Regions from separate parts of the Gordonia sp. SGD-V-85 genome, predicted to be linked through region 1. Evidence: riboswitches for the same ligand, from Rfam matches in the RefSeq annotation. Region 1 holds a riboswitch; the other holds the start of a gene.
What was found. Region 1 has a riboswitch for thiamine pyrophosphate ahead of thiO (glycine oxidase ThiO). Riboswitches for the same ligand answer to the same signal wherever they lie in the genome.
Positions count from the first base shown of each region.

Region 2: another riboswitch for thiamine pyrophosphate. It lies ahead of AS181_RS20440 (TenA family protein); the one in region 1 lies ahead of thiO (glycine oxidase ThiO).

Region 1 covers NZ_LNQO01000001.1:23,909-31,094, reverse strand. Annotated here, with positions in the region: gene AS181_RS00135 (LuxR C-terminal-related transcriptional regulator) at 1-102, opposite strand, end outside; gene AS181_RS00130 (ABC transporter permease) at 230-976, opposite strand; gene AS181_RS00125 (ABC transporter ATP-binding protein) at 973-1,956, opposite strand; gene AS181_RS00120 (thiazole synthase) at 2,028-2,816, opposite strand; gene thiS (sulfur carrier protein ThiS) at 2,875-3,087, opposite strand; gene thiO (glycine oxidase ThiO) at 3,084-4,148, opposite strand; TPP riboswitch at 4,144-4,255, opposite strand; gene thiE (thiamine phosphate synthase) at 4,303-5,013, shown strand; gene AS181_RS00100 (hypothetical protein) at 5,329-5,712, shown strand; gene AS181_RS00095 (NUDIX hydrolase) at 5,717-6,199, opposite strand; gene AS181_RS00090 (hypothetical protein) at 6,549-7,186, shown strand, end outside.
Region 2 covers NZ_LNQO01000022.1:58,442-65,627, forward strand. Annotated here, with positions in the region: gene nusG (transcription termination/antitermination protein NusG) at 1-806, opposite strand, end outside; gene secE (preprotein translocase subunit SecE) at 877-1,350, opposite strand; tRNA gene AS181_RS20410 (tRNA-Trp) at 1,390-1,462, opposite strand; gene AS181_RS20415 (fused (3R)-hydroxyacyl-ACP dehydratase subunits HadA/HadB) at 1,709-2,806, opposite strand; gene rpmG (50S ribosomal protein L33) at 2,901-3,068, opposite strand; tRNA gene AS181_RS20425 (tRNA-Met) at 3,162-3,235, opposite strand; tRNA gene AS181_RS20430 (tRNA-Thr) at 3,257-3,329, opposite strand; tRNA gene AS181_RS20435 (tRNA-Tyr) at 3,447-3,527, opposite strand; TPP riboswitch at 3,683-3,777, shown strand; gene AS181_RS20440 (TenA family protein) at 3,765-4,475, shown strand; gene AS181_RS20445 (ABC transporter substrate-binding protein) at 4,472-5,497, shown strand; gene AS181_RS20450 (ABC transporter permease) at 5,472-6,266, shown strand; gene AS181_RS20455 (ABC transporter ATP-binding protein) at 6,259-7,086, shown strand; gene AS181_RS20460 (YajQ family cyclic di-GMP-binding protein) at 7,138-7,186, shown strand, end outside.

The DNA.
Region 1 (7,186 bases):
ACCGGTCAGGACCACCCCACAGCCGGTCGTCTCACCCCTGAGAGCCGCCTGGATCGTGCGGAACTCCCGATCGCGCTCGACGAGCGGCCAATTCGTGGACATAACCGCGAATTTTAGTCTGCTGGGCCCTACAATGGGCCGCCCGGAAGCACCAATGTGGTCCGACCGGATGGCCCTGTCGACACACGGCTAATCCCGGATTTGACATCGGCGGAAGAAAATCCGCGAACTACGCATCCCGGGCATTGGTCACGGCCACTGCCGCCGCCAGCAACACGATCGTGAAGCCCGCGAAGTAGGCCAACGAACCGTAGGCGTTCCAGTGGAAGGTGTCGCTCCCGCCGGCGAGGAAGTTCCACCCGTTCAGGAACGGCAGGACCGACACGATGTGCTCACCCACGCGCGGCAGCACCGACACGATGCGCTCGAGGGCCAGCATCCAGACGAGCACGATCGCCACCGCACCCGCCGAATGCCGCACCAGCGCGCCCACCGCGAGGCCGATCAGCGCGCACAGCATCGCGAAAACCGGCGTCCCCCAGAGATGCCGGACGGTCTCGGGTCCGGTCAGCGAGACTCCGACGCCGGCGAGCACCTGCGCCGCCACGACCGCGACGACGGACACGATGGCCACCACCGCGAACGAGAGTCCGCCGAACACGACCGCTTTCGCGAGGAGGACCTGTGGCCGACGCGGGATCGCCGCGAACGTCGGTCGGATCGTGCCGAAGCGATATTCGGTGGTGACGCCCAGGATCGCCATGATCGCGAGCACCGCGACCCCGAACTGGTTGACGCCGAGCAGGAAGTCGTCGGTCAGGGTGTCGGTCTCGCCGGGACTGCCGTAGGAACCGCCGGCGATGGCGCCGAGCAGCACCGCGAAGCCCAGGCCCAGCACCACGACGACGCCGAGGCACCAGTACGGCGACCGGGTGCTGGCGAGTTTGATCCGTTCGGCGTTGATCGCGGCGATCACCGGTTCACTCCCCCGTGGTTCCCGACGGCCCGGTTGTGGGCGTCGGGGTCGTGGACGGCGCGGTTGTCGACGGCGGTGTAGTCGACGGCGTGCGCCGTCATCGACATGAAGACCTCTTCCAGTGACGCCGACTCGGCGGCGAGTTCGTGCAGGGTGATGCCCGCGGCGGCGGCGAGGTCGCCGACCCGATCGGTCGTGGTGTCCGGCACGCGCATCACCGGGCGCCCGTGGGCATCCGGGTCACCCGGCGCGGGATTCAGCCCCGCCGACGCGAGCGCGGCGTGCAACTGTTCGAGCCGCGGGCCGCGCACCCGCACCGACTGCCGGGCCCGCCCGGTGAACTCCGCCACCGAACAGTCGGCGATCAGCCGGCCCCGCCCGATGACGACGAGATGGTCTGCGGTGAGCGACATCTCGGTGAGCAGATGGCTCGACACGAGTACCGTTCGCCCCTCCGCGGCGAGCTTGCGCATGAACCCGCGGATCCACACGATGCCCTCCGGGTCGAGGCCGTTGACCGGCTCGTCGAACAGCAGTGTGTGCGGGTCGCCGATCAGGGCACCCGCCAGCCCGAGCCGCTGCGACATACCGAGCGAGAAGCCGCCGGCGCGCTTCTTGGCCACCGAGGTGAGCCCGACCGTCTCGAGCACCTCGTCGACGCGGGCGGCCGGGATCCGGTTGCTCGCCGCGAGCCACCGCAGGTGTGACCGCGCACTGCGATTGGGGTGCACCCACCGGGCGTCGAGCAGCGCACCGACCTGCCGCAGCGGATGCTCGAGGTCCCGGTAGCGCTGCCCGTTGATCGTCGCCGTGCCCGACGTCGGGCGGTCGAGTCCGAGCATCATCCGCATGGTCGTCGACTTACCCGCACCGTTGGGCCCCAGGAAACCGGTGACCCGTCCCGGCCCCACCTCGAAGGTGAGGTCGTCGACCGCGCGTTGACCGCCGAAGTCCTTCGTCAGATTCGCTACCTGCAACACGCCTCGACCATAGCCGCCGAACCCGGAGCGGCCCGGTCCGTCGTTCGGATGGCCGGTCGCGGGATCGCGCGTCAGTCCCGGTCGCGCCCGGGCGAGGACGCGTGCGCCCAGAAGCGCTTGGGGATCCGGCCGGCGCGCGCGGCCAGTCGGCCCCCGGCCACCGCGTGCCGCATCGCCGTCGCCATCAGTTCGGGGTTCTCCGCCCGGGTGACCGCCGTGGCCAGAAGCACGCCGTCGCAACCGAGTTCCATCGCCAGGGCCGCGTCGCTCGCCGTCCCGATGCCCGCGTCGAGAATGACCGGCAGCGGGTCGTCGAAGCGGGTGCGGCAGTCGTCGACGATCATCTCGATGTTGTGCGGGTTGAGGATTCCGAGTCCGGTCCCGATGGGCGATCCGAGGGGCATCACCGCCGCCACCCCGAGATCGGCGAGGCGCGCGGCCAGGACCGGATCGTCGTTGGTGTAGGCCAGCACGACGAAACCATCGGCCACCAGTGCGGCCGCGGCGTCGACGAGTTCGATGGCGTCGGGCATCAGGGTGCGTTCGTCCGCGACCACCTCGAGCTTCACCCAGTCGGTCTCGAACGCCTCGCGCGCCAGCTGGGCGGTCAGGACGGCCTCGGCGGTGGTGTGACAGCCCGCGGTGTTGGGCAGGACGGCGATGTCGAGCCGGCGCAGCAGATCGAAGACCCCGGTGCCCGAGGCCGCGTCGACGCGCCGAACCGCGACGGTGGTCAGCTCGGTCCCCGACGCGACCAGCGCGCGTTCCAGGGTCGCGAGATTCGACGCGCCGCCGGTGCCGGTGATGAGTCGCGACGAGAAGTCGCGACCGGCGATGCGCAGATGGTCCGCATCCGGGATCGTCTCGTCGCCGGACTTCTGCTCGGTCCGCGAGGCGTCGGGCTTCAGATCGGCGAGCTCAGCCACCCTGCACCGCCGTGACGATCTCGACGACGGCACCGTCGGTCATGGTGTGCCGGTCCCAGCGGCCGCGCGGGACGACCGCGCCGTCCACCGCGACCGCTATCCCCCGGTCCGGCAACCCCAGCCCGGTGACGACGTCGCGCACCGACGTGTCGGCGCCGACGTCGACGCTCTTGCCGTTGACGGTGATGCTGGCGGTGATACTCATTCCTCTGCTCCTTCCAGAATCGACAGCACGCGGGCGGCGGTGCCCGGGGCGAGGACGATCCCGTTGCGCCCGTGCCCGGTCGCCACGACCGTTCGTGTGTCCACACGGGTGACGATCGGCAATCCGTCCGCGGTGCACGGCCGCAGACCCGCCCCTGCTTCGGTCAGTTCGTAGGTCCGCAGCCCGGGGAAGACCTCGATCGCGTCGGCGAGCAGATCCGCGACCCCGCCGGCCTGCGGCGCGCGGTCGGCCGTCCCCTCGGCCTCGTACTGGGTGGCGCCGACGACGACTCCGTCCTCGCGCGGCACCAGGTACACGGCCCGCCCGTGGAGGCGTGCCCGGACGACGTGACCGGGCGGCGGCACCGACCAGCGCGTGCGGCGCAGACGGAGGATCTCCCCCTTCGCCGCATGCAGGTCCACGTCCGGCCAGAGGGCCGCGGTGCCGAGTCCGGCGGCGAGCAGGATCTGGGTGTCGGAACCGAGCTCGTTGAGATCGGCCAGGGATTCGACACGCGCGGAGACCAACTCGGCACCCGCCGACGTCGTGGCGGCGCGCAACGCCTCGAGCAGCCGCCGGTTGTCGACGGACCACTCGCCGATCGCGCGGTAGCCACCGACCAGTCGAGAGCTCAGCGACGGTTCCAGGGTCCGGATGTCGCGGCCGGTCACCGGCTGCAGCGCGGCATCGGTGGCGGGCTGCCCGGCCCAGACGAAATCGGCGAGATGCCGCAGGTATTCGATGTCGGTGGCCGAGGCCGCGACGAACAGCGAGTCGGTGGCGGTGACGACACCCGGGTCGTCGAGCCGCTTCACGAGCGCCGGCCACAGCCGGACCGATTCGACCGAGAGGGCCAGGGACGCGTCCTCGCCGGGATGACCCTCGCCGAGTGAACCGAGCATGCCGCCGGCGACCCAGGACGCGCGCTCGTCGGTGCCGGCGTCGAGGACGCGAACCCGCCATCCGGCGTCGGCCGCGGTGAGCGCACAGGTCAGCCCGATGACACCGCCCCCGACGACCGTCAGGGCGCGGTGGGCAGGGCGCTGCGGTGGGGAATCCACGCTGGGAATCACCTTCCTTCGCCGGAATGACCCGGATCAGGTTCGACGGTCAGCGGAATCTGTCCGCACTCTCAGCCCGGCCGATCCGGACTCCCGTGTGTTCGTGCGATCCACCCTACGCCGGGGCGTCGGGGGTCCGGTTAGCCTGGTCGGCGTGACGACCCCGAACCGCACCAGCTCCGCGTCGACGGACCCCGGCTCCGCGACGGACCGTCGCCGGCGGCTCTCCACGGCCCGCCTGTACCTGTGCACCGACGCCCGGCGCGAACGCGGTGACCTGCTCGACTTCGTCGACGCAGCGCTCGCGGGCGGCGTCGACATCGTGCAGCTGCGCGACAAGAACTCGCCGGGCGAGCGCGAATTCGGGACCCTGGAGGCGGGCGAGGAACTCGAGATCCTCGCGGGCATGCGGACGGTCGCCGACGCGCACGGTGCCCTGCTGGCGGTCAACGACCGCGCCGACATCGCGGCGCTCTCCGGGGCCGATGTCCTGCACGTCGGACAGGGCGACCTGTCGCCGTCGGCGGCCCGCCGGATCGTCGGACCGGACGTCGTCATCGGCGCCTCGACCCACGACCCCGCGCAGGCCGCCGCCGCGATCGCCGACGACGACGTCGACTACTTCTGCGTCGGTCCGTGCTGGACCACCCCCACCAAACCGGGCCGCGCCGCCGCCGGCCTCGACCTCGTGTCCTCAACGGCCGCAACACAATCAGCCAAGCCGTGGTTCGCCATCGGCGGGGTCGACGCCGGCCGCGTCGGGGAGGTCACCGCGCTCGGGGCGCGGCGCATCGTCGTCGTACGGGCCATCACCGCGGCCGACGACCCGGCCGCCGCAGCCGGCGACCTCGCCGCGATGCTCTAGCGGTTCCCTGGCGGAAACACGTTTGCCCGGTCGGTGTCGCGGGTCTATGGTGGACCGATCATGTTGTGCATCACGAGCGTTCTCGTAACCCGCCGCAGCGGGGTCTGAATCTGACCGACCCCCCGCTGCGGGTCGGTTGCGCTCTCCAGTCGGTCATCCGTTCTTCGACCGAAATCGGTTTTCGAGATGCACCCTCTTCATCTACCTCGTCGATCCTGTTCGTGGACCGAGCGCGACGACCGGCACGGCGGCGACCACTTCGCCGCACGTTTCGGCCGCCCGCTTCCCCCCGGGATGCACGAGGAGGCCGCCGGGATGACCTGGCAGGAATTCACCGACGAGTACTCCCGTGGCGGCACGATCCGGCTGGGCTCATTCTCCGCCGTCCCGTGCTCGGGCGACCTGGTCGAGTGCCGCGCGACGCTCGCGATCGCCGACCGCATCATGTCCCGCAGCGCCGTCGCCGCCGGCCCCGTCGGGGCAATGACCTCGATCCTCTACGACGTCGGCGCCCCGGTTCAGATCGTCCGGCTGCACCAGCGGGTCGTCGACGGCCTGGTCACGACGTTCCTGCTCTGCGAGCACGACGGCCGGCAGGCCTGGGCCGTCGGTGAGGGCGCGAGCAGCGACGAGGCGAACGTCCACGCGCTGGTCGCCGGGGCGAACCGACTGCTCGAGTCCGACCGCGCCGGGGTGTGAGGGCTCAGCTCTGGGGATCCAACATCGCGATCCGCTCGCGGAGGACGGGCCACGCAAGTCCGAACGCGGGGTGCAGCGGGAGTTGATCGACGCGCTTCTCGTCGACCCATCGCAGTTCCGTGGATTCGAAGTTGGCGACCGTGCGGACCGGCGAGTCCGTCTCGGCGATGACCGTCGTGTAGGTCCATCCGCCGGGCGCCTCGAGGGTGACGACCGCGGCGACGACGCGCAGGTCGTCGGCGGTGATCCCGGCTTCTTCCTCGGCCTCGCGGATCGCGGTGTCGATGGCACCCTCATGCGAGTCGCGGGCCCCGCCGGGTAGCGCCCACGTGCCGCCCTGGTGCGACCACGCGGCGCGGTGTTGGAGGAGCACCCCGGTCGATCCGTCCGGCAGCGGCGCCCGCAGCAGCAGACCTGCCGCGCCGTGGATACCCCAGTATCGAGAACCGTCGGGATCGATCACCCAGCCGTCGCCGTCGCCGCGCACCACGCCTCCTCGCAACCCGGTCGCCCCGACCGGGTGCCTCCACCGTAAGTGAGATGCGCAACACCTGCCAGGGAGACTCCGAAGCCCTCTCATCGCGGCTCGGAACCACGAGGTGCCATCGACGAGCACCTGGCACGCGCGAACCGCCGAGGTCGGCGGCGCGGCGCTGGTCGACTCGGGAGGAACCCGGCACGATGACATAGGGTGAAACACGCACGACCCGGTGAACGATGACCCAGATGACACAACCCCTGACGTTGATCGCCCGGTCACGCGAATCCGGAACGGGGAACCGGTGACCGTAGGACCGCACCGGAGACGATCCAGCGTTTGAGAAGGGATCAGGTAGGTGACCGGCGACGCGTCCTCCGTGCGGACGGCGCTGACGCGTGGCGGTCGCACGATCCGTCCGGCGCAGGCCTCACCCCCGATCCGACAGGTGCTGGCCGACCGACGCGAACTCGTCGCCACCGCCCGGGAACGCGCCCAGTCCCCGTTCCAGACCCTGCGCCACTTCGCGGTCACGACCCCGGGCAAGCTGATCATCATCTGCGGAATCCTGGCGCTCGGCTGTCTGAGCACCGGCCTGTACGCATCGACGGTCCTGGAGGATCGCACCCAGACCCTGCAGCGCCTCATCGATCGGACCGAACCGCTCGCCGAGGCCGCGCAGGTTCTCTACAGCTCGCTGTCGATCGCCGATGCGTCGGCGAACGCGGCCTTCATCTCCGGCGGACTGGAGACCCCCGATCTGCGGCAGCGCTACTCCGACGCGCTGGCGACGGCGTCGTCGTCGCTGATCCTGGCCACCGGTACCTCCAGCGAACCCGGTTCCGGCATGGTGTCGGACCGGGCCGAGCAGGCGGTCAGCGCCGATCTCGAGACCCTGTCCACCTCGATCCCGGTCTACAGCGGACTCATCGAGACGGCGCGGACGAACAACCGGCTCGGCAACCCGGTGGGATCGGCGTATCTCGGCCAGGCGTC
Region 2 (7,186 bases), on a different contig from region 1:
AGGACCTTGACCTTGCGCTGCTCGGCGTTGACCTCGCTGATCGACGCGGGCAGCGTGGCGAACGGGCCGTCCATGACGGTGACCGACTCGCCGACCTCGAAGTCGACCTCGATGACGTTCGACGCGGCGGCCGCTGCGGCCTCGACGCCCTCGGCAGCGGCACCGCGCGACGCGGCGGGCTTCTTGGCCTCGGTCCGCGGCATCAGGAACTGCAGCACCTCGTTGAGCGAGAGCGGCGACGGCTTGCTGGTCATCCCGACGAAGCCGGTGACACCCGGCGTGTTGCGCACGGCGCCCCACGACTCGTCGTTGAGCTCCATGCGGACGAGGATGTAGCCCGGCAGCACCTTGCGGTTGACCTTCTTGGGCTGGCCGTTCTTGATCTCGGTGACCTCTTCGGTCGGCACCTCGACCTGGAAGATGTAGTCGCCGACGTCGAGGTTCTGCACGCGGGTCTCGAGGTTGGCCTTGACCTTGTTCTCGTAACCGGCGTAGCTGTGGATCACGTACCAGTCGCCGGGCGCGCGGCGGAGCTGCTTGCGCAGTTCCTCGACCGGATCGACCTCCGCCTCTTCCACCGGGGCCTCTTCTGCCGGTGCGTCGTCGGCGGCATCCGCGGCCTCGTCGGCATCCTCGGAGACGGTGTCCTCGGCGGGGGCCTCGTCACCCTCGACGACCGCGTCGTCGGCGACCGCGTCACCCTCGGTGTCCACCGCGTCGGTCACGGCCGCGTCGACAGCGTCGACGTCGGCAGCAGCCACGTCGACGGAATCGGTCGAGGCGAGTTCGTTCTCCGGGGTGCTCACTGCAGCCCACGCTCCTTATGGTTCATCTGGCGGTCGTGTTCCTCGTCGCCGGCCGAGCCCACCGCGTGGGTCAGCCGAACAACCAGAGCACGCCCTTGGCGAAGGCGAGGTCGAGGCCGGCAATGAACGCGGTCATCACGATGACGAACACGAGCACGACGATCGTGTAGGTGATCATCTCGCGCCGCGTAGGCCAGATGACCTTCTTCAGCTCGGCGACGACCTGCGTCAGGAAGACCCAGATCCGTACGAACGGATTCCGGCTCTCCTCGGCAGACGCCTTCTTCTTGGTCTTGCGTTCCTTGACGGCGACGGACCCCGTGTCGGAGTCGGTGTCACCGTCGGTTGCACCCGCCGCCGAGCGACGTCCGCGAGCCGAGCGCTTACCGGACGGACGCAGCTCCTTCGCGGTTCCGGTCGACGTCTCGTCGTCCGTACCCGCGTCGGTGGCCTCGTCGCGACCGTCGAGCTCAGCCGCGGCCGAATCGGCCGCAGAACCCTCTGCGGCGTCTTTGGCGCGGGCGGCCCGGTCTCGCTTGCTCAACTTCGCGGTCCTCTCGTCAGCGTGTGCCCTTCACCAGGGCAGGGGCGACAGGACTTGAACCTGCAACCTGCGGTTTTGGAGACCGCTGCTCTGCCAATTGAGCTACGCCCCTTTGCGACGCCCGCCACCGGAGTGGTCGGCGTTGCCGTCCTTCTCGATCCGGCCTCGCGGCCCGTCGACGTTTCGTCGCCGACAAAACCAACGCGCCACCCTATGGGTAGCGCGCAAGCCTGAATCAATCAGACACTTCAGTGTAGATCACCGGGGCGGTGGACCCAAAACGGGCTCGCCTCCGCTCCCCCGACGACCGTACACGCCACCCGTCCGTGAGCCGCCGGAACGGCTCGCGACCGGTCGATCAGTTGAACTGGATGACGGCCTGCGCGCGTCCGAAGATGCGGCGATCGCCCTGCTTGGCGGTGATCGCGATGGTCCCGCGACGAGTTGCGGGATCGAGCGACTTCACCTTGCCGGTGAAGTCGACGGCCGCGCTGTCGTCGGCCGGGACGTACACCGGGCTGGTGAAGCGCACGTTGTACTCGCAGAAGGCCGCCGGGTCGCCGATGAACTCGGAGACGAAGCTTGCGCCGAGCCCCATCGTCTGCATGCCGTGCGCGACGACGTCGTCCATGCCGGCCGCGTTCACGACGTGGTCGGAGAAGTGGATCGGGTTGGGGTCGCCGGCCACGCCCGCATAGTTCGCGAGATTGCCGCGCGTCAGCAGGTAGCGCTTGGGCGTGAGTTCCTGACCCACCGTGAGCGTGTCGAAGTCGACGGCACCGAAGGCGCCCGGCGACTGGGTCGGATCGGGGAGGTCGTAGCGACCCGCCTTCGGCTCGACGGTGTGCCCGGATTCGCCGATGGCGTCGACCTTGATCATCACGTGGTCGAGGGACGCCTCGAGTTCGGGGTCGACGTCCATACCGGGACGCGCGGCCAGGGAGGTCCACGTGGTCATGACCGGCTCGTCGTGCTGGTTCCAGATGACGTTCTTGGTGACCATCAAGTCGATCATCTCGGGACTGCTCACATGCCGGAACGACTCGAGCGAGACGTCGCAGATCAGGCGGTCCCCGACCTTCATCGGCTGGTGGTAGACCAGCCGCTGGTCGGTCTGCATGATCTGCCACATGTCGTAGCCGGTGACGACGTCTTCGAAGAGCTTGCGCTGGGCGATGATCCCGAGCACCGACACGTAGGTGGGCGCGGCGATCAGGCGGTCGTGGCCGAAGGCCCGGGCGCCCTCCTCGCTCCAGTGGGTCGGGTGCGCATCCTGCACCGCCATCGCGTGCTTACGGATCTCCTCGCGGCCGATCTCGTAATAGTCGTCGACCGTGTAGTGGAAGCCGACGAGGCTCTGCGTGTGGGCGGCGATCTCGTCGGGGGTCGGCTTCGCACCACCGCTCGACGCCTCGTCCGGACGATCCTGGATCTCGGCTCCGCTTACCTGTGACATTGAGCTCTACTCCTTCGGCCGACACAGCAAGACGGGCTGCCTCATCGAGAGGCAGCCCGTTGCTGGTGGTACTTCGAAACGGCCGACGACGGCGTCAGCGCGATTCCTTGTGCCCCTGATGCTTGCCGCAGTTCGGGCAGAACTTCTTGATCTCGAGGCGATCGGGATCGTTGCGGCGGTTCTTCTTCGTGATGTAGTTACGGTGCTTGCACACCTCGCAGGCCAAGGTGATCTTGGGGCGAACATCTGTTGAGGAGGCCACTTGATTGCCTTCTTTCGGGTGGTACGTGGTCGGGTTCGGAAGTTCCCTCAGGGCTTGCGACCCTTGCGCTCGGTTCCGGTCGGACCCGATGTGTAGCGGTGGAGGGACTCGATCCCTCGACCTCACGATTATGAGTCGTGCGCTCTAACCAGCTGAGCTACACCGCCCCGCGGACTTCTCGTCCAGCGAGCCCCCTGACGGAATCGAACCGTCGACCTTTTCCTTACCATGGAAACGCTCTGCCGACTGAGCTAAGGGGGCGTGCCCCGGGCGGTTGCGCCCGAGAGCCTTAACGAGGTTACACACTCGCGTCTGCGCTAGACAAATCGCTGGTCGGAGACCGTCTGTAGAGCAGTTTCGCGAGAATGGACCACGCCGTGGCAGGTATAGGATTCGAACCTATGTAGCTTGCGCGACGGATTTACAATCCGCTCCCTTTGGCCGCTCGGGCAACCTGCCGTGCCGCTCTTCCGGCCACCGTGACGGCCGTACGAACAACGCCGTGAAGAATACAACGAACACCGCATCAACGCGCAAACCGGCTGGTCAACAGGCCGGGACATGGTCTTGGCACAGGCGTCCCACCGCGACCCCCACTCCTGCTACTGTGGCTGCGTTCTGACACGGGGTGCTCCGCGACGCGGGGCTGAGATGAGACCCGAGAACCTGTCCAGGTAATGCTGACGAAGGGATGTCATGTCTGTGCATGCGCACGTGCCGGTCTCCGGCCGATTCTCCGACCACCTCTGGGAGGAGACGAAGGGGTTGCGGACGGCGATCGACGACCTCGAGTTCCTGCGGCGGCTCGGCGACGGGACGCTGCCACTCGAGGTGTTCCGCACCTACATGGAGCAGGACTCGCTGTACCTCGCCGGGTACGCGAAGGCCCTCGCCATCCTGGCGTCGAAGTCCCCCGACCCGCAGACCGCGGGGTTCTGGGCGAACTCGTCGGCCACCGCGGCCACCGTCGAGTCGGCGCTGCACGGCGACCTGCTCAACGGCGGCCAGCTGCCTCCGCGTGAGGGCGAACCCGAGCCGTCGCCGGCGTGCCTGGGGTACGTGTCCTACCTGACGGCCGTCGCCGCGACCGAGTCGTATGCGGTCGGCGCGGCCGCGGCCCTGCCCTGCTTCTGGATCTACGCGGAAGTCGGCCGGGCCCTGGCCGCGAGTGCCGCCCAGGTGCTCGCCGCCGACCCGAACCACCCCTACGCGCAGTGGGTGACCACCTACGACGCCCCGGAATTCCAAGAATCCGCCTCGCGGGCAAGGGAACTCGTGGACGCGGCTGCGGAGCACGCCGGCGAGCGCGAACGGGCCGCGATGGCGACGGCGTTCACCGTCGCCACGCGGTTCGAGCTCCTGTTCTGGGACACCGCGCTGAACCCGCAGCCGTGGCCCGCCGCATGAGCGCCCGCGCGCGCCGCCTCCTCACCGTGCTCGCCGCCGCGGTCGTCGCGTCGTCGGCGATCACCGCGTGCGGTTCGGGCGCCGGTTCGGACGGCAGCATCCGATTCGCGCTCGACTGGTCCCCGAACACCAACCACACGGGCTTGTTCGTGGCGCAGCAGCGCGGCTGGTTCGAGGAGGCCGGACTCGACGTCGAGATCCTGCCGTACAACAACACCGCCGTGGACACCATCGTGGACGCGGGCAACGCCGAGTTCGGGATCAGCACCCACAACTCGTCGACCTTCTCGCGGGCATCGGGCGCGCACACCATCTCCGTGTTCGCGCCGCTGCAGAAGTGGGCCACCGGCATCGGTGTCCGCGCCGACCGCCGCGACATCACGAGCCCGAAGGACCTCGACGGGAAGACATACGCCGGTTTCGGCGACCCGGGCGAGGAGAAGACCCTCGAGCAGGTGATCCGAAACGACGGCGGCACCGGCGAGTTCACCTCGGTGACCCTCGGGACCTCGGCATACGAGGCGGTCTACTCCGGTCAGGCCGACTTCACCGTCTCCTATCTCGCGTGGGAGGGCATCGAGGCCGAGCATCGCGGAACCCCGATGAGGTACTTCCACTACACCGACTTCGGTTTCCCGGAGGCATACGCGATCGTCGTCGACGCCAACGAGGACTGGCTGGCGGACAACCCGGACCGCGCGGCGGCCTTCGTGACGGCGCTGCAGCGCGGTTACCAGGCAGCGGCCGACGACCCGGACGCGGCGGCCCGCGACCTTCTCGCCGCCAACCCCGGTGCGTTCAACGACGAGCAGTTGGTGTTCGAGAGCCAGCGCATGCTCGCCGGTCAGTACATGAAGGACGCCGACGGCCGGGTCGGGCGGCAGACGCTCGAACAGTGGGCCGGGAACTCCGGGTTCCTGTACCGCAGCGGTCTGCTGACCGGCCCGGACGGGGCGCCGCTCACGACCGAGCCGGACTGGTCGACGTACTTCACCAATGACTACCTCGACACCCCTCGGTAGCACCGGCCTGCGTCGCATCGCGCCCGCGCTCGTCGCGGTGGTCGTCCTGGTGGCGGTCTGGCAGGTCTACGTCGACGTCAGCGGAATCCGGCCGCAGGTGCTGCCGTCGCCGTCGCGCGTCGTCGCGCAGGGTTGGTCGCACCGCGCGGAGATCGGGGTGCACGCCGCGGCGACGCTGCAGGTGACCCTGATCGGGTTCACGGTCTCGTTGGTCCTGGCCTGGCTGCTGGCCATCGTCGTCGACTTCTCGCCGGCGCTGCGACGGGCGTTCGTGCCGTTGTTCGTCGCCTCCCAGACCCTGCCGATCATCGCGATCGCACCGCTGATGATCATCTGGTTCGGCTTCGGCCTACTCCCGAAGGTGCTGGTCATCGCCCTGGTCACGTTCTTTCCGGTGGCGATCGGCCTGATCGAGGGATTCGCCGCCACCGACCGCGAGGCCGGCGCGCTGATGCGCAGCATGGGGGCCACCCGCCGCCAGGTCTTCCGCTATGTGCGGCTCCCGTCCGCGCTACCGAGGTTCTTCACCGCGTTGCGGATCGGCATCACCTATGCGGTGGTGGGCGCCGTGTTCGCCGAGTACGTCGGCGCCACCCAGGGGCTCGGCATCTACATGAGCCTGCAGAAGAACTCGTTCCGCACGGACCTGGTGCTCGCGGCCGTGCTGGTGACCGCGCTCCTGAGCGTCACGCTGTACCTGCTCACCTTCGCCGTCGAGCGGATCGTCGCGCCCTGGGCTCGCGCCGAGGACCGGAACCACCATGACTGACCACCGGCTCGTCCCAGACCACCGGCTGATCGTCGACCGGCTCACCAAGTCCTATCCCCGACCCGGACGCGGACAACCTCGCCGGGAGGTCCTCGACGGGGTGTCGTTCACCGCCGAGCCCGGCGAGTTCGTCTCCGTCATCGGGCCCAGCGGATGTGGCAAGAGCACCGTCTTCGGCCTGCTGGCCGGACTCGACGTCCCCGATTCCGGCAGCGCGTCCGTCGGCTCCGAACCCGCCGTCGCCGGACACTGCGCGTACATGCCGCAGAAGGACCTGCTGTTCCCGTGGCGCACCGTGTTGGACAACACCATCCTCGGCCTCCAGGTGCAGGGCGTGCCGACGAAGGAGGCCCGACGCCGGGCCGCGGACCTCTTCCCCGCCTTCGGACTCGCCGGATTCGAAGACGCCCGCCCGTTCCAGCTGTCCGGCGGGATGCGACAGCGCGCCGCACTGCTGCGCACCGTCGTCCAGAATCGCGACCTGGTGCTGCTCGACGAGCCATTCGGCGCCCTCGACTCACTCACCCGGACCGAGATGCAGACGTGGTTGCAGTCGGTGTGGCAGCGCTACCGGTGGACCGTGCTGATGATCACCCACGACGTCCGCGAGGCCGTCCACCTCTCCGACCGCGTGATCGTGCTGTCCGCCCGCCCGGCCACCGTGGTCCACGAGGTGCGCGTCGACCTCCCGCGCCCGCGCGATCCGGCGGGGCTCACCGCGCCCGAGTTCGTCGCCCTCGAGCGAGAACTACTCGAGGTACTCCATGACGAGTCGCGTCGTGCCCTCGCCGAGCAGGCACAGCGTCGAACGCCCCGGTAGACCCGCGCGGCCGCCCACTTCCGCTGATCGCCATGACATACCCTGTCGGACATGGCTGATTCATCCTTCGACGTGGTGAGCAAGGTCGACCGGCAAGAGG